2 regions of the Apilactobacillus pseudapinorum genome follow, and region 2 is predicted to be linked to the other one. Evidence: predicted binding sites of a transcription regulator. Region 2 holds the regulator's gene; the other holds the start of a gene.

Region 1 (10,140 bases), on a different contig from region 2:
ATGTTGGTTACATGTTAGAAGGAGAATAATATGAGAGATCGCATCTTAGAGCATAAACAACAAATTAAGCTGTTTATAAAAGAACTAATTGGTTTTGCGATTTTATTCGCGCTCTTAGGGATGATTGTCTATTTCTTCTTCCAAAAATCAATTTATTCCAACATTGATGCTGGTCTAAACCGCCAACGGATTCGCATCGAACGTAACGTGGCGTCAACACAAGAACCATTACAGGTGAATCCCAGACCGGGGGCTTTTAACCCATTTAATAATTATAGTAACGGTGATTTTCAAACCAACATCATTGTTTTTAATAAGAAGGGAATTATCTCTAATCGAGGGATGTTAGGGCAACGTACTTATCAACTCTTGAGTAAGTTAACCGTTGATTCTAGTAAGTTAAATAAAGTTGATCAAATTACTCTTGGTTCGAAAAACTACGTCACTAATTTCCGCGCAATTTTATTGAAGGTTTCCAAAGATAATTTGAATCCAGAATACGCTGGTAATTATGTATTGATTTTGCAAAATATCGATGCCGAATTACTGGCACTACACAGTTTTATCGAAGCTTTAATCGTAACGCTGGTCTTCTTCTGGATTATTGCCATCTTAATCGCATACTATCTATCTAAATCTAGTATGAAACCCATCATAAATTCATGGCACCGCCAAAAGGAATTCAGTTCTAATGCGGCGCATGAATTACGCACACCGCTAACAGTAATTCAAAACCAAATGGAATATCTGTTAACTAAACCGACTGATCGAATTGTTGACCAGATTCAACCGGTCTCAACGACGCTAGAAGAGGTTAAGCATTTGAAAGTCCTCACGCAACGCTTATTAACATTGGCGCGTTCGGACTCCAACATTGTCCAAGCACAACGCCAAGACGTCGAATTAGCACCTTTCTTTGATGCGGTTGTCGCACCATTTAACGAAATTGCGAATAGTCAAAACAAGTCATTCGTTAGCAACGTCGATGTGGACGGGAATGGCCGCATTGACACCGATTTAATCAAACAATTAATGGTGATTTTAGTCGACAATGCGATGAAGTACACCCCACAAGGTGGCACTGTCGCTGTCCGCGTTAACCGCAACCATAATTCATTGAAGATGTCGGTTTCCGATACCGGAAACGGGGTGCCAGATGAAGATAAAGAACTTATCTTTGAACGTTTCTACCGCACCGACAAGTCGAGAAACTCAAAGACTGGTGGGAATGGTTTAGGGCTATCGATTGCCAAATGGATTGTTGATCAACATCATGGTCGTATTACGGTACGCGATAATCATCCAACCGGTGCCATTTTCACGGTCACTTTTAACCTATAAGAAATGGCAATTAATTCTATTTTTCCTTTAATAGCGGTATCTTTTTTAGCGCTGTCTGTTACAATGGAATGTAATGAGAAAATGACAAGAGGAGGTGTGGATGGTATAAATTAAAAATATTTATATCTGTCTATGAAACGAAACAAATTATGGCTAATGATGATAACCGTAATCGGATTGGTGCTGGCTAGCTCCTCGGTCAACGTCATGGCTGATGCAGCAAGTGCTAGTAGTGCTAACTCAACTAATACCGTTTATGATATTTCTGAATGGCAAGGCCAAATTACTGATGCGCAAGCCCAACAATTAAAGAATGAAGTTCCATTCGTGATTTTGCGTGTTCAATATGGAAGTGCTTATGCTGATAAGACTTTCCAAAGTAACCGTGATTTAATGAATAAATATGGGATTCCATATGGGGTATACTCATTTAGTCAATACGAAAACCCTCAAGACGCGGCATATGAAGCTAAAGTGCTTTATAGTCGCGCCCCTAATGCATTGTTTTACGTCAATGATTATGAAGATCAAACCGTTACTTCTGGTGGCACTAACGATTCAACCGTTGCTTGGTTGAACGCACTACGTCCATTAGTTGGTAACCGTAAGATTTTGCTATATTCTGATGCGAATTTCATGGTAAAACATTCTGCTTATGCGGTTTCTAATTATGATGGTTATTGGATTGCTGCCTATCAAGATAATGAACCTGCTAGAGAACATGTCTTATGGCAATTCACTAGTCGTTTTTATTCCAAGGCGCTTGGTAAATCATTAGATGCGAACTTGTTAACATCACAAAGTGTGAATTGGTTCATTGGTGATACTTATGATGCGAATAATCCAAGTCCAATTCCTACGATTACCGCTCCAACTACTAACCAATCTACCCAGGCATCTAACAATGCCAACCAGGGTCAACAACAAGCTCAACAAGGTGCTAATAATAGTACTAACAGTACTGCTGCTAATACTAATAACCCAGTGGTGCCTAAGAAACAAACGACTAAGAAAAAGAAGACCACTAAGAAGAAAAAAGTGGTCAAAAAAGTGGTTAACTATACCATTGTTAACAAGACTATGGTTATCAAACCGGGAACTGGTCTAGAAATTTACAACCATGTCCCTGGTGACACTAAGTACAATGGTAAAGTAGCAGTTAGTCATCATGCTAAGAACTACGCTAACAAAGAAATGACCATCAACTCATTGGCCAAAAACGTAGTGACTGGTAATACTTATTACCGTCTATACTACAAAGGTCGTGCGATGGGATGGATCTCGACTACCGGAGTTGAAGCAAAGCAAAGTATTCATTATTCAAAATACAATCTAACTAAGATCGTTAGATTACATCCAAAGGTTAACTTCTACAGTTCTGTCGGTGGAACTAAAATGACTGAATATGGTCAAAGTTATGCCAACACGCCAGTGGTAATTAAGGAACGTGCTAAACGTCCCGGCGACAAGCATTACTACTACAAGGCTTACTATAATGGTAAGTACTTAGGTTGGGCTTACGCTTCAATGTTTAAATAAAAATAACTGATTAATAGTGATTCAATTCGTTGAATCACTATTTTTTTGTAAAAAAATTAAATTTAAAATGCCGTCATATCAACGATTAACCCCGATTTTTAGCACTCGACTAAAATAAGTGCTAATTTTCTCTTGACTATTTGACCAATACTGACTATTATAAGAATTGTTGATAGGAAATAAATAACTATCAACATCAATTCATAAATATTTTTTTGAAAAGGGGCTTTGATTATGGCTAATGAATTAAGAAATAGAGATTTTGATGTATTTGATCCAATGAGTGATTTCTTTGGTGACTTCGGCAAGAACTTTTTCAATTCAGTTGCCGGCAATCAAATGAAGACTGACGTTATTGAAAACGAAGATAATTACGTAGTAAGCTCTGAATTACCTGGTTTCAAGAAGGATGATATTCATCTAGATTACGACAATGATACTTTGAGTATTCATGCTAGTCACAACTTAAATAAAGAAGACACTAATAAGGAAGGGAAGGTCTTAAGAAAGGAACGTACTTCCAGCAATGTTGCTCGTTCATTCTACCTACCTGACGTTGAAATTGATAAGATTAGTGCAGATTACGATGGTGGAGTATTAAAGATTCAATTACCTAAGTCCACTGAAAAGCAAGCTGCGCACAAGATTTCTATTAACTAAGACTAAAAAGAGGGATATTATCCCTCTTTTTTTATTATTCTTATAAGTTGATAAAATTATAATGTAAAAATGGTCAAAAAATACTATAATTAAAATATAATTATTTTAAGACCGATTGGAGTGGCGTAAATGAGACTGGGTTGTTCTGGAACAATAATAATGGTGATATTGATAATTGGGCTGTTAGCAAATATAACTTTGACTATTACTTTAGCCATCATTATTGCATTAGCATCAATTATTTATGTTGTCTTTAAGAACATGTCAAATGAAAGAACGGCGCGCTTGAATAGTGCAAAAACAGTGGATGCTTCAATGTCTAAAGAAACATCATTCCAATTTAATAGTATGGTCTATCGTCCGATTACTTCTGCAACTGACGATATTCCCAATCGTGAAATGGTGTTAAGAACTGATCCTATCAGTTACGTTAAGAGTAAAGAATTATCGAACCGTGAAAAGGAAATGAATGATTCTGGATATTCTCTAGAAAATATTCGCGTCGCTCGTATTAACATGGTGCAATCTTACAATGCCCAATACAAGTTATACGACCGCTACTATGCAATGTTGCAAGTAGAAGCAGATATTACTACGGTGCCCAACCGTGAAATGACCGTGTTATTAAAACAAATGGTAATGAGTTTCTACCACAAGGAATTTGGTTTAGACATGGAACTACAACCACATGCATTTGATGAAAGTATGATTAAAAAGTTTGTCGCTATCTGTCCAGAAGTTAATATGTCAATTAACTTCTTTGATAACGTCAACATTACTAATGCCGAATTCTTAAACCAACGCATTGATAAGGGTTGTCTAAATGCTTTCAAAAATATCATGATTGGTTATAATTTATAGTAATTAAAAAAGCAGCTTAGCTGCTTTTTTATTATCGATTAAGGCGGTGACTAGTATGACATATGATGATTTAGTAGTGGAATTACAAGACGTAATGTTAAAAGAAAAGGCCTTTAATTATGATTATGCACTCGATTTCTTACGTACCTATTTTGATACGCTCTTCAAAGAATACGATCCATATGGCCAACTATATTATGTTGACAGTCCACTGCTTAACCAAGCACAGTACCGAATCAAAACCACTAATCAAGATGATACTACGACCGTGACGTTGTTGGGTCCGACCGTTACTATTTTTGTGCAACTGGGTGGCGAAGATTTAATCAAGATTACTTGTTATGGGACGAGTACTCAGTCCAGCGAGCAAGTCGAATTAGAAAATACCACGATTGGTGCTAAGTTCGATATGTATTTAGATGACCAGTTCGTTCAAATGGTGGTCGCTGCATTTAAAAAGATTGATGATTATCACGTCGTTGACGATATTTTGTACTAAGGAGGAGTACTGATGGTGAATAAAGACTACGTTCGTGAAATAGCGATGAATCATGAGATTGAATCCAAAGATTTTGAAGAACGGATTAACGAATACATGAAGACGCTAGAGGAAGTCGATGGTAAACTAGTCGATTACCAACCTCAAAGAATTCGCGAGGACTTTATCAGCGCGATTACATCGATGTTTCTTAATTATCGCTATTACTCCCAAGATCCACTGGCTGCAATGGATGTAACGCCACACATCGTAAATGGTGAAGTGGTCGGCTATATCGTTGATTTAGCGACGGAATTAAGTTGTATCCAACTCGTGATGTCTGATAGTGAAACCAATGAGATTACGATGGTGGAATATAAAGTAGATCAAAATGGTAAGAAACGTCTATGGGACTATCAACGTAAGTCGGATTCTTACCATAAATATGACGTTGCTCAGTTAGATATGTTGGAGCAACTAAAATCATTGATGTTTAGTGTATCGTATTTTTATCTCATACCAGTGATAACAGAAGAGAAAACGGCTGAACAAATTGCAGAAGAAAATACTCCGGAATATCAAGAAGACTTAAAACATGGGTTTGAAGAAAAGGAAGCATTTGCCAACGGGGATGAACCTGCTATTCAAGCTGAAGACATTCACGATGCGGCTGAACAAATCCGCCGAGAATTTGAACGGAAGCACAGAAAAAACGAAAAACAACAAGATCAAAAAGATGATGATGATACTAATCATGACGACTAAAAGACTTCTAAAAAATGAAGTCTTTTTTATTTTCAAATAATCCTCAAAAGATGCTAAAATCCGCGGCAAATATCCATCTAATTTATGATTATAGTTATATAATAATAGTATCAATAGATGGGAGTGTTGTTTTAATGGATCGAATCATAGCTTATATCACGTTTGCATCAGAGTGGGTCAAAAAATTTACTGACCAAGACGCTAAAATTTCTGCTGACGAAATCAAAGAACGCTTGTCGAAGGAATTTATTCAGGCCTTTAAATTTATTTCACCATACGGGAATTTGTATTTCCGGTTACCCAATGAAGTTACTAAGGAATCCAAAGAACAATACTTATTAAAGACACGTCATAATGAAGACGACGACACTTATGAAGTCATTTTATTAAAACCACAATTAGGCATTTTCATCACCTTTGGTGGGGAGGACTTAATTACCGTTAAAGCCACCGTTTCCGGCGATGAAGATAAGGTAATTAATGAAATCGTCGCATTAAAAAAACAAGATGGTTATACCCCAGAAGAGTTAGCCGAAGGGCTTGTCGATGCGATGGAAGAAGTCGATAAATACCATAATGTTAAAGAAATTTTACTTTAAGGGAGGCCACCTAAAATGGATGAAGAAAAACTAGTCACAATGTATGAAGGAATCAATGCATCAACTTCCGGATTAATTCAAGGCATCAAGAAATTTGTGAAAGACTACAATGTTTCTGATCATGATATGTTTTACTGTTTTTGTGGTCGCCTGCATGATGAGTTGATTCCCGCATTAATTGGGGATTATGAAACATATTGTCGATATACCAACGACACTAAATCATCATTTAAAGTGACACCCATTTTTATTACTTCCGTTGAAAAACACGACTTAATTACTGGATACAAGATTGATATCGAAATTAGTACTAGACGAATGCAGGTAACATTAACCGCTGGTTTGACCGCTGCGTTAACCGCTGTCTTATACGATGCCAGTGATCCGGACAACTACAAATTATTTAATTATCAATCAGCACTACAATACAATAAACGCACTCACGCCGGATTAGAAGAATTATCAAACGATTTATATCGTGTCATGCTATTAGTTAATGACTTCTTTGACCCAACTGTCCCTACGATTGTGTAAGCCAAAAAAGAACTTCAGAGGAAGTTCTTTTTATTTTTCAATAAATTATTTATCGATTAGTTAATTATGATGTATACTAGTCGTATATTAGGAAAAGAAGATGATAAGATGAAAATCGGCGTCAGAAAACCTAGTTGGAAGAAATCTTTAGCAGCTAGTACTAAGGGTCGTTTGACCCGCTCAATCAAGAAAGAATTCAATCCATTGTATGGACAAAAAGGGATGGGTTGGATTAATAATCCGCACAAAGCTGCCTATAATAAGTTTTACCATAAGACGACTTTTAAGTTGTTTAAATAAAATCCCGCTGGGGATGTACATAAGTTAGGTGATTAGATTGAAAACCAGAAAACAAATCGCAGTCGTATACTTCCGTCGCACATTGTCATTGTTGTCATTTGTGGTCGTGATGATTATGTCTTGGGTCGGGATGACTAGACCACTATCAATCGTGCAAGAACTAGTGATATTATTAGTCTATATCGGCGCATTAGCGCTAATGTTTTTGGAAAATGGCTATGAAAAAAGAATTGGATTTACTGATGATTAGAAGGTGATCAATATGTTCGATGATGATAATAATAAAGTTGATTTCATTGTTAAGATGGTAATGGGAGACGAAATGTTTGGCAAATTACAGGTACTATCTGAATGTAAGAAGCAGTCGATTGAAGATTTGATGTACGAAATGATAGACAATGGAATCACAAAAGGCTATCAACAATGGATTATGGAGATGGCTGAAGAACAAGAGCTTAAAAATGATGAAGCGCGAGTTCGAAAGCGTCGTAATAGTTTTAAAGTGGTATCTGTAAAGAAAAAGGAATAACTCGAAGTGAGTTATTCCTTTTTTGTATGGTAATTCGATCTATAATGATTACTGGTAGGTGGTTATATGAGAGATATTACGGAAATTGCATGTGAATCTTATAAAGAAGACTTAAGAACATATGATGATAAAAACTATCAGATTAAATATAAAAATTATGATTGGAAATTAGCCATTCTTGCATATCGAATCATGATTGATGAGTTTACTGACTATAATAATTTAGAACAACCCGAAGAAGACTATCTGGCATTTGATAAAGAAAATAATGCAGAGGTAATGGATATGGTGGGATGGCTTGAAAGAAATTATCGGATTCAATTACTTTTAAGGGATGAATATAAAGATGTTGGTGAGAATAAAGGAGTCATAAATTTATTCGGGAAGTTTTACTATAGAATACAAAAAAAGAGATGAAAATATCATCTCTATTTACAATAAATCTTCAACTGATTTTTTAATATAACTACTATTTAACCAAAATGATTGAGTAGTCATGTAATTATTTGAGTATTCTTTAGGTTTATTAATCCATCTAGCAGGTTTAGGAAGTTCGTTAGAATTTACGTTATTTATATAACTACTATGAGCAGCATGCGGTCTAACATGGATAATCATCTTATCCTTTGCAGAAATCAAATCGTTTGATACGCGCTTTCTTCTCTCGTCGTATGTTAGTTTTACTCCATCATTTAGTTCTTCAACAGTAGATAACCAAGCATTTTTGATTATTGAATTTCTTTGCTCATCAGGAACTCGGTAAAATTTAATCCCTTTTAAGAAATTATTACCTTGTTCATCGGATTTAAATACTATAAATAGAAACTTACTTTCAGCAAAATATATATTTAGGGTTGCGGATGGATTTCCTTCATCATCTTCCCATTTTTCTTTTGCCAATTCCTTAAACTTGAATGGTGGTAAAGACATACTTTCTTTGTTGTTATTTTTATAATTAAATTGAATTGTTTTTGGAACAATTGACGCTTTTTGGAATTCTTCAGCTTCTATTCCGTTTCTACTTTTGATGCCTAGAATTTTATTTACGATTGCTACGTTGTATTTTCCAATAGTTTTAGATTCTTTTACGGGGATATTTAATTTTTTAATTATCTCATTAACGGACATACCAATATAAGGTTTGAACTTATCAATGATGATATCCTCAAAAGACTGTGTTTCTAAAGATTTAGCATCTTTGATTATCGCGTCTGATTTTTTGTCGCCAAAAATATAGTTTCTTAATAGGGTAGTCATGAAACTACTCTTGAATGAAAATGCTCTTTGTTTAGCCATAACATCAGAATTAGGTTGTGATCTTAGTGAATTTTTATTTTTTCCTTTAGTACATGCAGCTAGGTAGTTGGTTAATCCTTCGTTAATATCTTCGGCATGACCATTTTTTACATATGATTGAATAGTTTCCCAGTCACGTTTTATGATTTCTAAATCAGTTTTATCTTTTAGCATTTCATAGGTAACACATTTAGCAAAATACCAATCAGACTTTGGAATGTCATTATTGTATTCATAGTACGCTAGTTCAAGCACCTTATTTTTTCTTAACAAGTGGCTTTTATCAAAAATTTCTTTGTCTAACTCTGCGTAATTAATAATGTTGAGCACTAATCTTTCTTTAGCACTTATTTTGCCATTCTTTAACTTTTTAAATGGGGTAGCCTTTAATTCAGAGACTCCTAAGTCTGGTTCGCTAGCTGAGTCTTTTGGCTTGCCAAACCAGGCTTCAAAAACGTCACCCATTGCGTTTTTGTTGCCTTTTATATTTAGATTAAGTTGATTTATTAAGTCAGATTGTTTGATGTGCTCAATTTGAACAGCTCTATTATGTACGTCTTCCTTGGTCTTAAATTCCATAGTTACCTCACTAATAGACAATATGTGTTGATCCTTTTCAACATCTATTATATAATAGAAGATAGTAAATTTGAAAAAGGAGTGATTATCATGGCAGAAAAATTAAATGTTTTGGAATTATTCGCCGGTGTTGGTGGATTCCGCATTGGATTAGATAATGCAGATAAGGAACTATTCCAAACAAAATGGGCTAACCAATTTGAACCTGGTAGAAAAAGCCAAGATGCTTTTGATGTTTATAACTATCGCTTCCCAGATTCCGATAACATCGGAATTGATGTTGCAGAAATTTCCGATGAAAAATTCAAATCAATGGATGCTGATATAATTGTTGGTGGTTTTCCATGCCAAGATTATTCCGTTGCGAGATCAAAGAAAAATGAAATGGGTATTCAAGGTAAAAAGGGTGTCTTATTCTGGCAAATTATTCGTGCCGCAGAAAACATCCATCCTAAGTACATGATTTTTGAAAATGTCGATAGACTACTAAAGGCGCCTGCCAGTCAGCGTGGTCGTGACTTCTCAATTATGTTAACTGCACTTAATAGCTTAGGATATTCAGTAGAATGGCGTGTTATTAATGCTGCAGAATACGGTCGAGCACAACGTCGTCGACGCGTTTATTTCTTTGTGTTTAGGGATGACTTACCATATGCTAA
Region 2 (10,140 bases):
ATGATGTAGTATGTATTGATTAAAATAACTATCCATGGTAAAATAACGATAGTTTATATCTGAGAAGAAAGGAGTGAGCAGAAATGCTCGCTCTTTTTATTGGATTTTTTAGGAGGCGTATCATTGAGCGAAGTTACACAAACAGTAAAAGAATTAGTAACACCAATTCTAGATAGTCATGGTTTTTATTTATATGACATCGAATTCGTACATGAAGGTAAGAGTTGGTATTTAAGAGTTTATGTTGATAAAGATGGTGGTATTAACATTGAAGACTGTGCCTTGGTATCAGATGAATTAAGTGAAAAACTAGATACCATTGAACCGGATCCAATTCCACAAGCATACTTTTTAGAAGTATCATCACCTGGAGCTGAAAGACCTCTTAAGAAACCTCAAGATTATGAAAACGCAGTTGGTGAATACATTCATGTATCACTTTATGCACCTATCAATGGTGAAAAAGTATACGAAGGTACATTGAAAGAGTTAAGTGATGAAGAACTTATTTTGACTGTTAATTTAAAGGGTCGAATTAAAGATTTAAATATACCAAGAAAATCTATTGCCAAAGCAAGACTAGCAATTAAATTTTAGCTAAGGGAGATATTAAAATGAGTAAAGAACTTTTAGGCGCATTAGATGCCCTAGAAAATGATAAGGGAATTTCTAAGGAAACTGTTATTGATGCCCTAGAAGCTGCATTAATGTCAGCTTACAAACGAAACTACAACCAAGCACAAAACGTGGAAGTAGTTTTCGATGAAAAGAAGGGTAACATTCATGTATATGCTGTAAAGACAGTCGTTGAAGAAGTAGTTGACCCACGTCTAGAATGCAGCATTGCAGATGCACTACAATTAAACCGTGGTTATGAATTAGGCGATGAAATCAAGTTTGAAGTTACACCTAAGAATTTTGGTAGAATTGCTGCTCAAACTGCTAAGCAAGTTATTATGCAAAGAGTTCGTGAAGCAGAAAGAACTATTGTTTATAACAAATACAGTAAGTACCAAGATGAATTAATCACTGGTGAAATTGAACGCCAAGATGATCGATTTGTATATGTTGACTTAGGCAAGGTTGAAGCTGTAATGCCAAAGAATGATCAAATGCCAAACGAACAATACAGACCACAAGATAGAATTAAGGTCTATGTTAACCGTGTTGAAGATGCTACCAAAGGGCCACAAATCTTTGTTAGTAGAACAGCACCTGGTTTACTAAAACGATTATTTGAAGAAGAAGTTCCTGAAATTTATGATGGCACTGTTGAAATTGTTTCAATTGCCAGAGAAGCTGGAGATCGTGCTAAAGTAGCTGTTAGATCAAACAGTGAAGATATCGATCCAGTTGGAACTACTGTTGGTCCAAGAGGTCAACGTGTACAAACAATCGTTAATGAACTTGGCGGAGAAAACATGGACATCGTTCAATGGACAGAAGATCCTGCCGAATTCATTGCTAACTCATTAAATCCATCTGAAGTAGTTGACGTTATTTTTGATGAAGAAAATGAAAGAGCATGTACAGTAATTGTTCCAGATTATCAATTATCATTAGCCATTGGTAAACGTGGTCAAAACGCTAGATTAGCTGCTAAGTTAACTGGATACAAGATTGATATTAAATCAGAATCTGAAGCAGATGGTGTAGAAGAATATGCTACAGATGATGATGAAGGAATTGATAACGACTAATTATCAGCTTAAGGAGTGATGGTTCAATGAGAACAAGAAAAATTCCAATGAGAAAAGATGTTGTCACCGGTGAAATGGCTCCCAAAAAAGATTTAGTTAGAATCGTTAAAGATAAAGAAGATAACGTTTCTATTGATGAAACTGGTAAAAAATCAGGTAGAGGAGCATATGTATCAATTGATGTAAAAGTAGCTGAAAAGGCTAAGGCTTCTAAGAAACTAAACGAAGTTTTCTCAGTTAATCTAAGCGATGACTTTTACGATGAATTAATTGCATACGTTGATCATAAACAAGCCAGAAAAGAACTTTTTGAAAATGACAAATAAAGAGCAAATTTTAAACTTTATTGGTATCGCAAAACGTGCTGGTAAGATTACCACTGGTGAAGACATATTGCTTAACGCAATAAAAAAGAATAAAATTAAATTTCTGATTATCGCTACTGACTCTGGAAAAGCCAGCTTGAAGAAATTTACAGATAAGGCTAATTCATATAACATTCCAACCAATCAAATGTTTACTAAGGTAGACATAAGCGATGCAATTGGAATTCCTCGAACCATAATCGGAATTGCGGATAATGGATTTGCCAAACGTTTGAAGGAAATGACAAATAATTGTAAAGGAACGTGATGGTATGGGTAAGAAAAGAATTTACGAATTATCTAAAGAGATAAATGTAGCTAGTAAGACAATAATTGATGAAGCAAAAAAGAAGGGATATGATGTTAAAAATCATATGTCCGGATTAACAGCGGATGAAGAAAAAGCTATTCGTGATCATTTTGCTTCAAAAAATAAGCCGGCTAAGAGTGACAAAGCCACAAACACTAAACATGCTAACAATAATTCTAAGAAACCTGCCGAAAAGCCACGTAAGACTTTAAATCAAAATAATAATGATAAGGCAAGACAATCTATGAACAATAACAATACAAATAGTACAAGAAACACTAGTAACACAAACAACACAAACAATAATTCATCTTCCGACTTTAAAAAAGGTAAGAAGAATAAGAAGAAGTTTAATAAGAAGAACAACCGTGGAAACAACAAGTTTGCAGGGATGTACACTAAGAACCAACGTATTAGACAAAACAACAAGAATAAGAAAGCTCCAGAAAGAAAAGAACGTCCATTACCAGAAACTTTAGTTTACAGTGTTGGTATGAATGCTCAAGAAATTGGAAAGCTTATTCATAGAGAACCTGCTGAAATTGTTAAGAAATTATTCCTATTAGGAATTATGGTTAACCAAAATGTATCTCTAGATAAGGATACAATTGAACTATTAGCTGAAGACTACGGTATGAAAGCTGAAGAAAAAGTTGAAGTTAACGTTTCTGATATCGATAAAATTTTTGATGAAGAAGCAGAAAATACTGATTACTTAGAAGATCGTGCACCAGTAGTTACTATCATGGGTCACGTTGACCATGGTAAGACTACGTTGCTTGATTACTTGAGAAACTCACACATCACAGCTGGTGAAGCTGGTGGAATTACACAAGCTATTGGTGCCTACCAATTAAAGAGAAATGGTAAAACTATTACATTCTTAGATACACCAGGACATGCTGCATTTACTGCAATGCGTGCTCGTGGTGCTGATATCACTGATATTACCATTTTAGTTGTTGCTGCTGATGATGGTGTTATGCCACAAACAATCGAAGCTATCGATCATGCTAAGGCTGCCAAGACACCAATTATTGTTGCAATCAACAAGATTGATAAACCGGGTGCTAACCCTAACCATGTTATTGAACAATTAGCTAGTTATGAACTTATCCCAGAAGACTGGGGTGGTGACACTATCTTCGTTCAACTATCTGCTAAGATGGGAACTAACGTGGACGAATTACTAGATATGATTCTTCTAGAATCAGACGTTATGGAACTAAAGGCTAACCCTAAGCAACATGCTGCAGGTTCTGTAATTGAAGCTAGACTTGACCGTGGTCGTGGACCAGTTGCTACTTTATTAGTTCAACAAGGAACAATGCACGTTGGTGATCCAATTGTTGTTGGTGACACTTTCGGTAGAGTTAGAACTATGACTAATGAATTAGGTGAAGACCTTGAAGTTGCAACTCCATCTACACCAATTGAAATTACTGGTTTAAATGATGTTCCTGAAGCCGGAGACCGTTTTGTTGTCTTTGATGATGAAAAAACAGCTCGTGCTGCCGGTGAAGAAAGAGCTAAAGAAGCTCAAATGGAAGAACGTAAGAAGAACAATAGTGTTACTCTAGATAACTTATTCGAATCTCTAAAAGAAGGAGAAATGAAAGAAGTAGAAGTTATCATTAAAGCTGATGTTCAAGGTTCAGTTGAAGCTTTAGCATCAAGTTTACAAAAGATTGATGTTGAAGGCGTTAGAGTTAACATCGTTCACAGTTCTGTTGGTGCGATTAATGAAAGTGATATTGCGTTAGCTCAGGCAAGTAATGCGATTATCGTTGGATTTAACGTTCGTGCAACTCCACAAGCAAAGGCACAAGCTGAAACTGATAATGTTGATATTCGTTTACATCAAGTTATCTATGATGCAATTGACGAAGTTGAATCAGCAATGAAGGGTATGCTTGCTCCTAAGTTTGAAGAACACATTACTGGTGAAGTTGAAATTAGACAACTATACAAAGCTTCTAAAGTTGGTACTATTGCCGGTGGAATGGTTACCAGTGGTGTAATCAAACGTGATAGTAAGATTAGATTGATTCGTGATAACGTTGTTATCTACAACGGTGAACTTAATAGTTTGAAGCGTTTCAAGGATGATGCTAAAGAAGTTAAACAAGGTTTCGAATGTGGATTTACAATTGAAAACTACAATGATCTTAAAGAAGGAGACGTTGTAGAAGCATACGAAATGAAGGAAGTTCCTGCTAAGTAAAGGAGTGAATGAATATGTCTCAATACAGAGTTGGAAGACTTGAACAAGAAATTCAAAAAGAAGTAAATGATATTTTACTAAAACGAGTTAGAGATCCACGTGTTCAAGGGGTAACTATTACTGGGGTAGATGTTACTGGTGATTTACAACAAGCAACCATCTATTACAGCACATTATCAGATAATGGTGATGAAGAAGAAGTTACTCAAAAAGGACTAGATAAAGCTACATCTTTAATTAGAGGTGAACTTGGTTCTCGCTTGAGTATTTATCGTACTCCTGAATTAGTTTTCAAATTAGATAGCTCCATTCAATATGGAAGCAAGATTGATCAATTAATCAATCAACTAAAGAAACAAGAAAAATAATAAAAAGGCCTGCAATTGTTTGCAGGCTTTTTTGATGGAAAAATAAAGTGTTCAATTATGCTATAATTTACGTTAAATAGTAATCAAGGAGCGAATAATTATGGATGGAATTATCCCATTATATAAAGAAAAAGGAATGACTAGTTTTGCATGTGTTAGTCAATTACGTGGCATTCTTAAAATGAAAAGAATTGGTCATAGTGGGACCTTAGATCCTAATGTTGAAGGAGTCTTACCCATTTGTTTGGGAAAAGCAACTAAATTAGTTGATTACTTAATGAATTCTGGAAAAATATATCAAGGCAGTATTACTTTAGGATTTGATACCACTACAGAAGACTTAGATGGCGAAGTGGTTAGCACTAAAGATGTTGAAAAACCGTTATCCAATGATCAGATTGATGAATTGTTGAAAAGTTTCGTATCAGAAGACTTAATACAAATTCCGCCAATGTATTCAGCCGTTAAAGTGAACGGGAAAAGACTTTATGAATACGCAAGAAATGGTGAAACGGTTGAACGACCAGAGAGACATGTTCAAATTCACTACTTTAAACAAACTAAAGCAAGCGTATATGACGAAGAAAAAAAGCAACAAACTATTTTCTTTGAAGTTGGCTGTGGAAAAGGAACATATGTAAGAACATTAGCCGTTGATTTTGGTAAGAAAATAAACATGCCTGCCGTAATGTCTAGTTTAACTAGAATTAAAAGCGGTGGCTTCAATATCGATGAGACCTTCAAACTGGACGATATTAGAGCTGCCGTAGAAAATGATAAAATTGATGAAATTGTGAAATCAATTGATTCTGCTTTATCTGATTTTAAACATTTGGAATTAAATGATACACAATGGGAAACTGTTAAAAATGGGGGCTTTTTATCACTGAATGTTATTGATACAAAAGATAATAAATGTGTGTTAACTTATAAACATGCCGTTAAGGCTATTTATTATTATGACGAAAACAAACAGGTATATAAGCCTGAAAAAATGTTTAGTAATCAATAAGTTTAGAAGGTTTAAAATATGAAAATTATCAATATACATCACCCGATAAAAGCATCATTTGAACAAAAAGAAAAAATCATACTAGCAATGGGATACTTTGATGGTATTCATAAGGGACACCAAAAGGTAATAAATCAAGCTAAAACAATTGCTGATGAAAAGGGGATGCCCTTAGGGGTTCTGACATATGACCATAAACCAGCAGTTGTATATGATCAATTATCACCACATGATAAAAGAGACATCATTCTACAAAAAAATAAATTTAAAGAGTTAGAAAAGTTAGGCGTTGATATTGTTTTTGAAGTGAACTATAGTTTTAACTTTCAAAACCAATCACCACAAGAATTCGTTGATAATTATCTAATTAGGTTTAACGTTGACACAGTTGTTGCAGGAACAGACCATACATATGGTGCTAAAGACGCAACAATGGACCTATTACCTAAGTACTCATCTGGAAGATTCGATGTCGTATCAGTTGACCTAGCAGATTACCATCTGGCTAAAATTAGTTCCACTAGAATCAGAAGAAATTTAGATCAAGGACACATTGATACTGTTAATATGCTACTGGGAAGACCTTTTAGAACCAACGGAACCGTTGTCCATGGATTCGCCAGGGGGAGAGAATTAGGTTATCCAACAGCTAACATCGACCATGATGAATTACAATGGTTGCCCATAATTGGTGTTTATATTGTTGATGTTTGGATTGGTGATGAAAAACATCACGGAATGGCATCAATTGGAAGAAATGTTACTTTTGGAGACAAAAATCCAATTACAGTTGAAATAAACATTTTAGACTTTAATGACAACATTTATGGTGAAGTCTTAGAGATTGATTGGTTACATCGTCTTCGTGGCGAAGTTAAATTTGAAGGTGTTGAAAAGCTGATAGAACAGCTTAAATCCGACGAACAAATGACGAGAGAATATTTTAAAAAGTAGTGGCCGTTTTTCTTGACCAATTTTGATGTATCTGATATATTATAAATTGTGGTTAGCACTTAAAGTATTTGACTGCTAAAGGTGCTAATCGATAAGGAGTGATCTGGTATGCTAACTGAAAGAGAAAAAATGATTTTAAAAGTAATCGTTAATGATTACACTAAGTCAGGAGTTCCAGTAGGTTCGAAGGCATTATCCAGTCAACTACCAATTCATGTTAGTTCTGCGACCGTCAGAAATGAAATGGCTTTTTTAGAAGAGATTGGATTAATTACAAAAAACCATTCATCATCTGGTAGAATTCCATCAATAGAGGGTTATCGCTATTATGTTGATAATCTTTTGAATCCTAATCCTATTGATAATAACGATATGATGCTAATTCAGAATTCGTTATCAGGAAGCTTTAGGCAAATTGATGAAATCGTTAAGCAATCTGCTTACATACTATCAAACTTAACGAATTATACGGCGTTAACCTTGAAGCCGGAACAAGAAACGGTCCCTATTTTGGGCAGTTTTAGACTTGTTCCACTAGGAAATCATCAAGTAATGGCAATTTTAATTACGAGTAATGATGAAGTCGTTAATCAAGTTTTCCATATTTCTGGAGACATTAGTGGAGATAGATTGGAAGCAGTTGTTAGAATGATTAATGATAAATTAGCTGGAAAACCACTTGATGAAGTGGTCATCAAACTAAAAGAGGAAATCGTTCCAGAAATCCTTAAGTATGTTAGTGATCCAGATAATTTAGTTCAAACACTAGATGATGTTTTGGCTGAAGCTTCTACTAACCAATTTTACATTGGCGGAGAACTGAACTTATTGAGTTTTACTGATAATAATGACGTCAGTTATTTGAAGCCAATTTATTCTTTACTGAATGATAAAGATGATGCATCCAAGTTCATTAAGAGCTCTGACAATTCTGTATCAGTTAAAATTGGTCCGGAATTGAGTAATGAGTTGTTGAAGGATTACAGTATCATCACTGGTTCTTATGATGTAGGACCATATGGTAAAGGTGTTATAGCTGTTTTAGGTCCTACCAGGATGCCATATTCAAGAGTGATTGGTATTGTGGATGGATTTAGAAATGAGTTATCAAAAAAACTGAGAAATTATTATGATAAATATAATCAGTAAAAGGAGGCTTTCACTTGGCAAGTAAGAAGGATGATGAAAAAGACCTAAAAGAAGCTACTGATAAAAAAGAAAAAGTAGCTAATGATAAGGGCACTAAGAAAGAAAAAGCGAAAAAGGACGCTAAAAATCCTTTAGAAGAAAAAGTTAAAGAACTTCAAGCACAAGTTGATGATTTCTCTGACAAGTACCTTCGCGCTGAAGCAGAAATGCAAAATATGCAAACACGCTTTAAAAGGGAAAGAGCAGATATTTATAAATATGATGGTCAAAAATTAGCCACTAGTGTTTTACCAGTAATGGATAATTTAGATCGAGCTCTTCAAGTTGAAGTTTCAGATGAAAACGGAAAACAATTAAAGCAAGGTGTTGAACTTGTTTTAAAACATTTTAATAAGGCTTTATCCGAAAACGGAATTGAAGAAATTGATGTTTTAAATAAGAAGTTTGATCCAAATGAATGTCAAGCTGTACAAACTGTTCCAGCAGATGATGACCATCCTGCTGACACAGTTGTTGAAATTTTACAAAAAGGCTACAAATTAGCTGATAGAGTTATCAGACCATGTATGGTTGTTGTAGCACAATAATAAATTTGATAATAAGGGGATAATAAATTATGGCAAGTAATAAAATTATCGGTATCGATTTAGGTACCACTAACTCAGCTGTTGCTGTACTAGAAGGTAAAGAACCAAAAATCATTACTAATCCTGAAGGTGCAAGAACTACACCATCTGTAGTTGCATTTAAAGATGGCGAACCACAAGTTGGTGAAGTAGCTAAGCGCCAAATGATCACTAACCCAAACACAATCGCTTCAATTAAGAGTCACATGGGTGAAGAAAGTTACACTGTTGATGTTGATGGTAAGAAATACACACCACAACAAATTTCAGCTATGATCCTACAATACATCAAGGGATTTGCTGAAGACTATCTTGGAGATACAGTTAGTGAAGCAGTTATTACTGTTCCTGCATACTTCAATGATTCACAAAGACAAGCTACTAAAGATGCTGGTAAGATTGCCGGTCTTGATGTAAAACGTATCATTAACGAACCAACTGCTGCTGCATTAGCATATGGTCTAGACAAACAAGACAAAGACGAAAAGGTTTTAGTATATGACCTTGGTGGTGGTACTTTTGATGTTTCTGTTCTTGAATTAGGTGATGGTGTATTCCAAGTACTTTCAACTAATGGTGATACTCACCTTGGTGGTGATGATTTCGATAAGAGAATCATGGACTACTTAGTTGAACAATTTAAGAACGAAAACGGAATTGACTTATCACAAGACAAGATGGCTTTACAACGTCTAAAGGACGCTGCTGAAAAAGCTAAGAAAGACCTATCAGGTGTTTCAGAAACTGAAATCAGTCTTCCATTTATCGCTTCTGGTGACAATGGTCCACTTCACTTAGAAACAAGCCTATCACGTGCTAAGTTTAATGAATTAACTTCTGACTTAGTTGATAAGACTAAAGTTGCTTTTGACAATGCCCTAAAAGATGCCGGATTAAGCACTTCAGACATTGATGAAGTTATCCTAAATGGTGGTTCAACTCGTATTCCAGCTGTTCAAGAAGCTGTTAAGAACTGGACTGGAAAAGAACCAAACCACTCAATCAATCCTGATGAAGCCGTTGCACTTGGTGCTGCCGTTCAAGGTGGTGTGCTAACTGGTGATGTTAAGGATGTTGTTCTATTGGATGTTACTCCACTATCATTAGGTATTGAAACTATGGGTGGTGTATTCACTAAGTTAATCGATAGAAATACAACTATTCCAACTTCAAAATCACAAGTATTCTCAACTGCTGCTGATAACCAACCAGCTGTTGACATCCATGTTCTTCAAGGTGAACGTCCAATGGCTGCTGATAACAAGACATTAGGTCAATTCCAATTGACTGATATTCCTGCAGCACCTCGTGGAATTCCTCAAATCGAAGTTAAGTTTGATATTGATAAGAATGGTATCGTAAATGTTTCTGCTAAGGATAAAGGTACTGGTAAGGAACAAAAGATTACCATCAAAGATTCAAACGGTCTTTC

The links. Region 2 encodes HrcA, which represses chaperone genes, less so after heat shock. Its sites were predicted from a motif close to TTAGCACTCNNNNNNNNNGAGTGCTAA; they were not measured.
Region 1: the regulator HrcA is predicted to act here: its motif matches at 2,979-3,005, upstream of ABWU86_RS05190 (Hsp20/alpha crystallin family protein).

Annotation. Positions count from the first base shown of each region.
Region 1 covers NZ_BAABVU010000026.1:16,847-26,986, forward strand. Annotated here, with positions in the region: gene ABWU86_RS05175 (response regulator transcription factor) at 1-29, shown strand, start outside; gene ABWU86_RS05180 (sensor histidine kinase) at 31-1,341, shown strand; gene ABWU86_RS05185 (GH25 family lysozyme) at 1,474-2,880, shown strand; gene ABWU86_RS05190 (Hsp20/alpha crystallin family protein) at 3,115-3,540, shown strand; gene ABWU86_RS05195 (hypothetical protein) at 3,700-4,401, shown strand; gene ABWU86_RS05200 (hypothetical protein) at 4,457-4,900, shown strand; gene ABWU86_RS05205 (hypothetical protein) at 4,997-5,644, shown strand; gene ABWU86_RS05210 (hypothetical protein) at 5,779-6,243, shown strand; gene ABWU86_RS05215 (hypothetical protein) at 6,259-6,777, shown strand; gene ABWU86_RS05220 (hypothetical protein) at 6,886-7,077, shown strand; gene ABWU86_RS05225 (hypothetical protein) at 7,115-7,327, shown strand; gene ABWU86_RS05230 (hypothetical protein) at 7,331-7,606, shown strand; gene ABWU86_RS05235 (hypothetical protein) at 7,673-8,023, shown strand; gene ABWU86_RS05240 (Sau3AI family type II restriction endonuclease) at 8,039-9,481, opposite strand; gene dcm (DNA (cytosine-5-)-methyltransferase) at 9,572-10,140, shown strand, end outside.
Region 2 covers NZ_BAABVU010000010.1:53,922-64,061, forward strand. Annotated here, with positions in the region: gene ABWU86_RS01035 (PolC-type DNA polymerase III) at 1-9, shown strand, start outside; gene rimP (ribosome maturation factor RimP) at 124-597, shown strand; gene nusA (transcription termination factor NusA) at 615-1,700, shown strand; gene rnpM (RNase P modulator RnpM) at 1,727-2,026, shown strand; gene ABWU86_RS01055 (L7Ae/L30e/S12e/Gadd45 family ribosomal protein) at 2,016-2,333, shown strand; gene infB (translation initiation factor IF-2) at 2,338-4,599, shown strand; gene rbfA (30S ribosome-binding factor RbfA) at 4,614-4,967, shown strand; gene truB (tRNA pseudouridine(55) synthase TruB) at 5,068-5,979, shown strand; gene ribF (riboflavin biosynthesis protein RibF) at 5,998-6,933, shown strand; gene hrcA (heat-inducible transcriptional repressor HrcA) at 7,042-8,082, shown strand; gene grpE (nucleotide exchange factor GrpE) at 8,097-8,669, shown strand; gene dnaK (molecular chaperone DnaK) at 8,699-10,140, shown strand, end outside.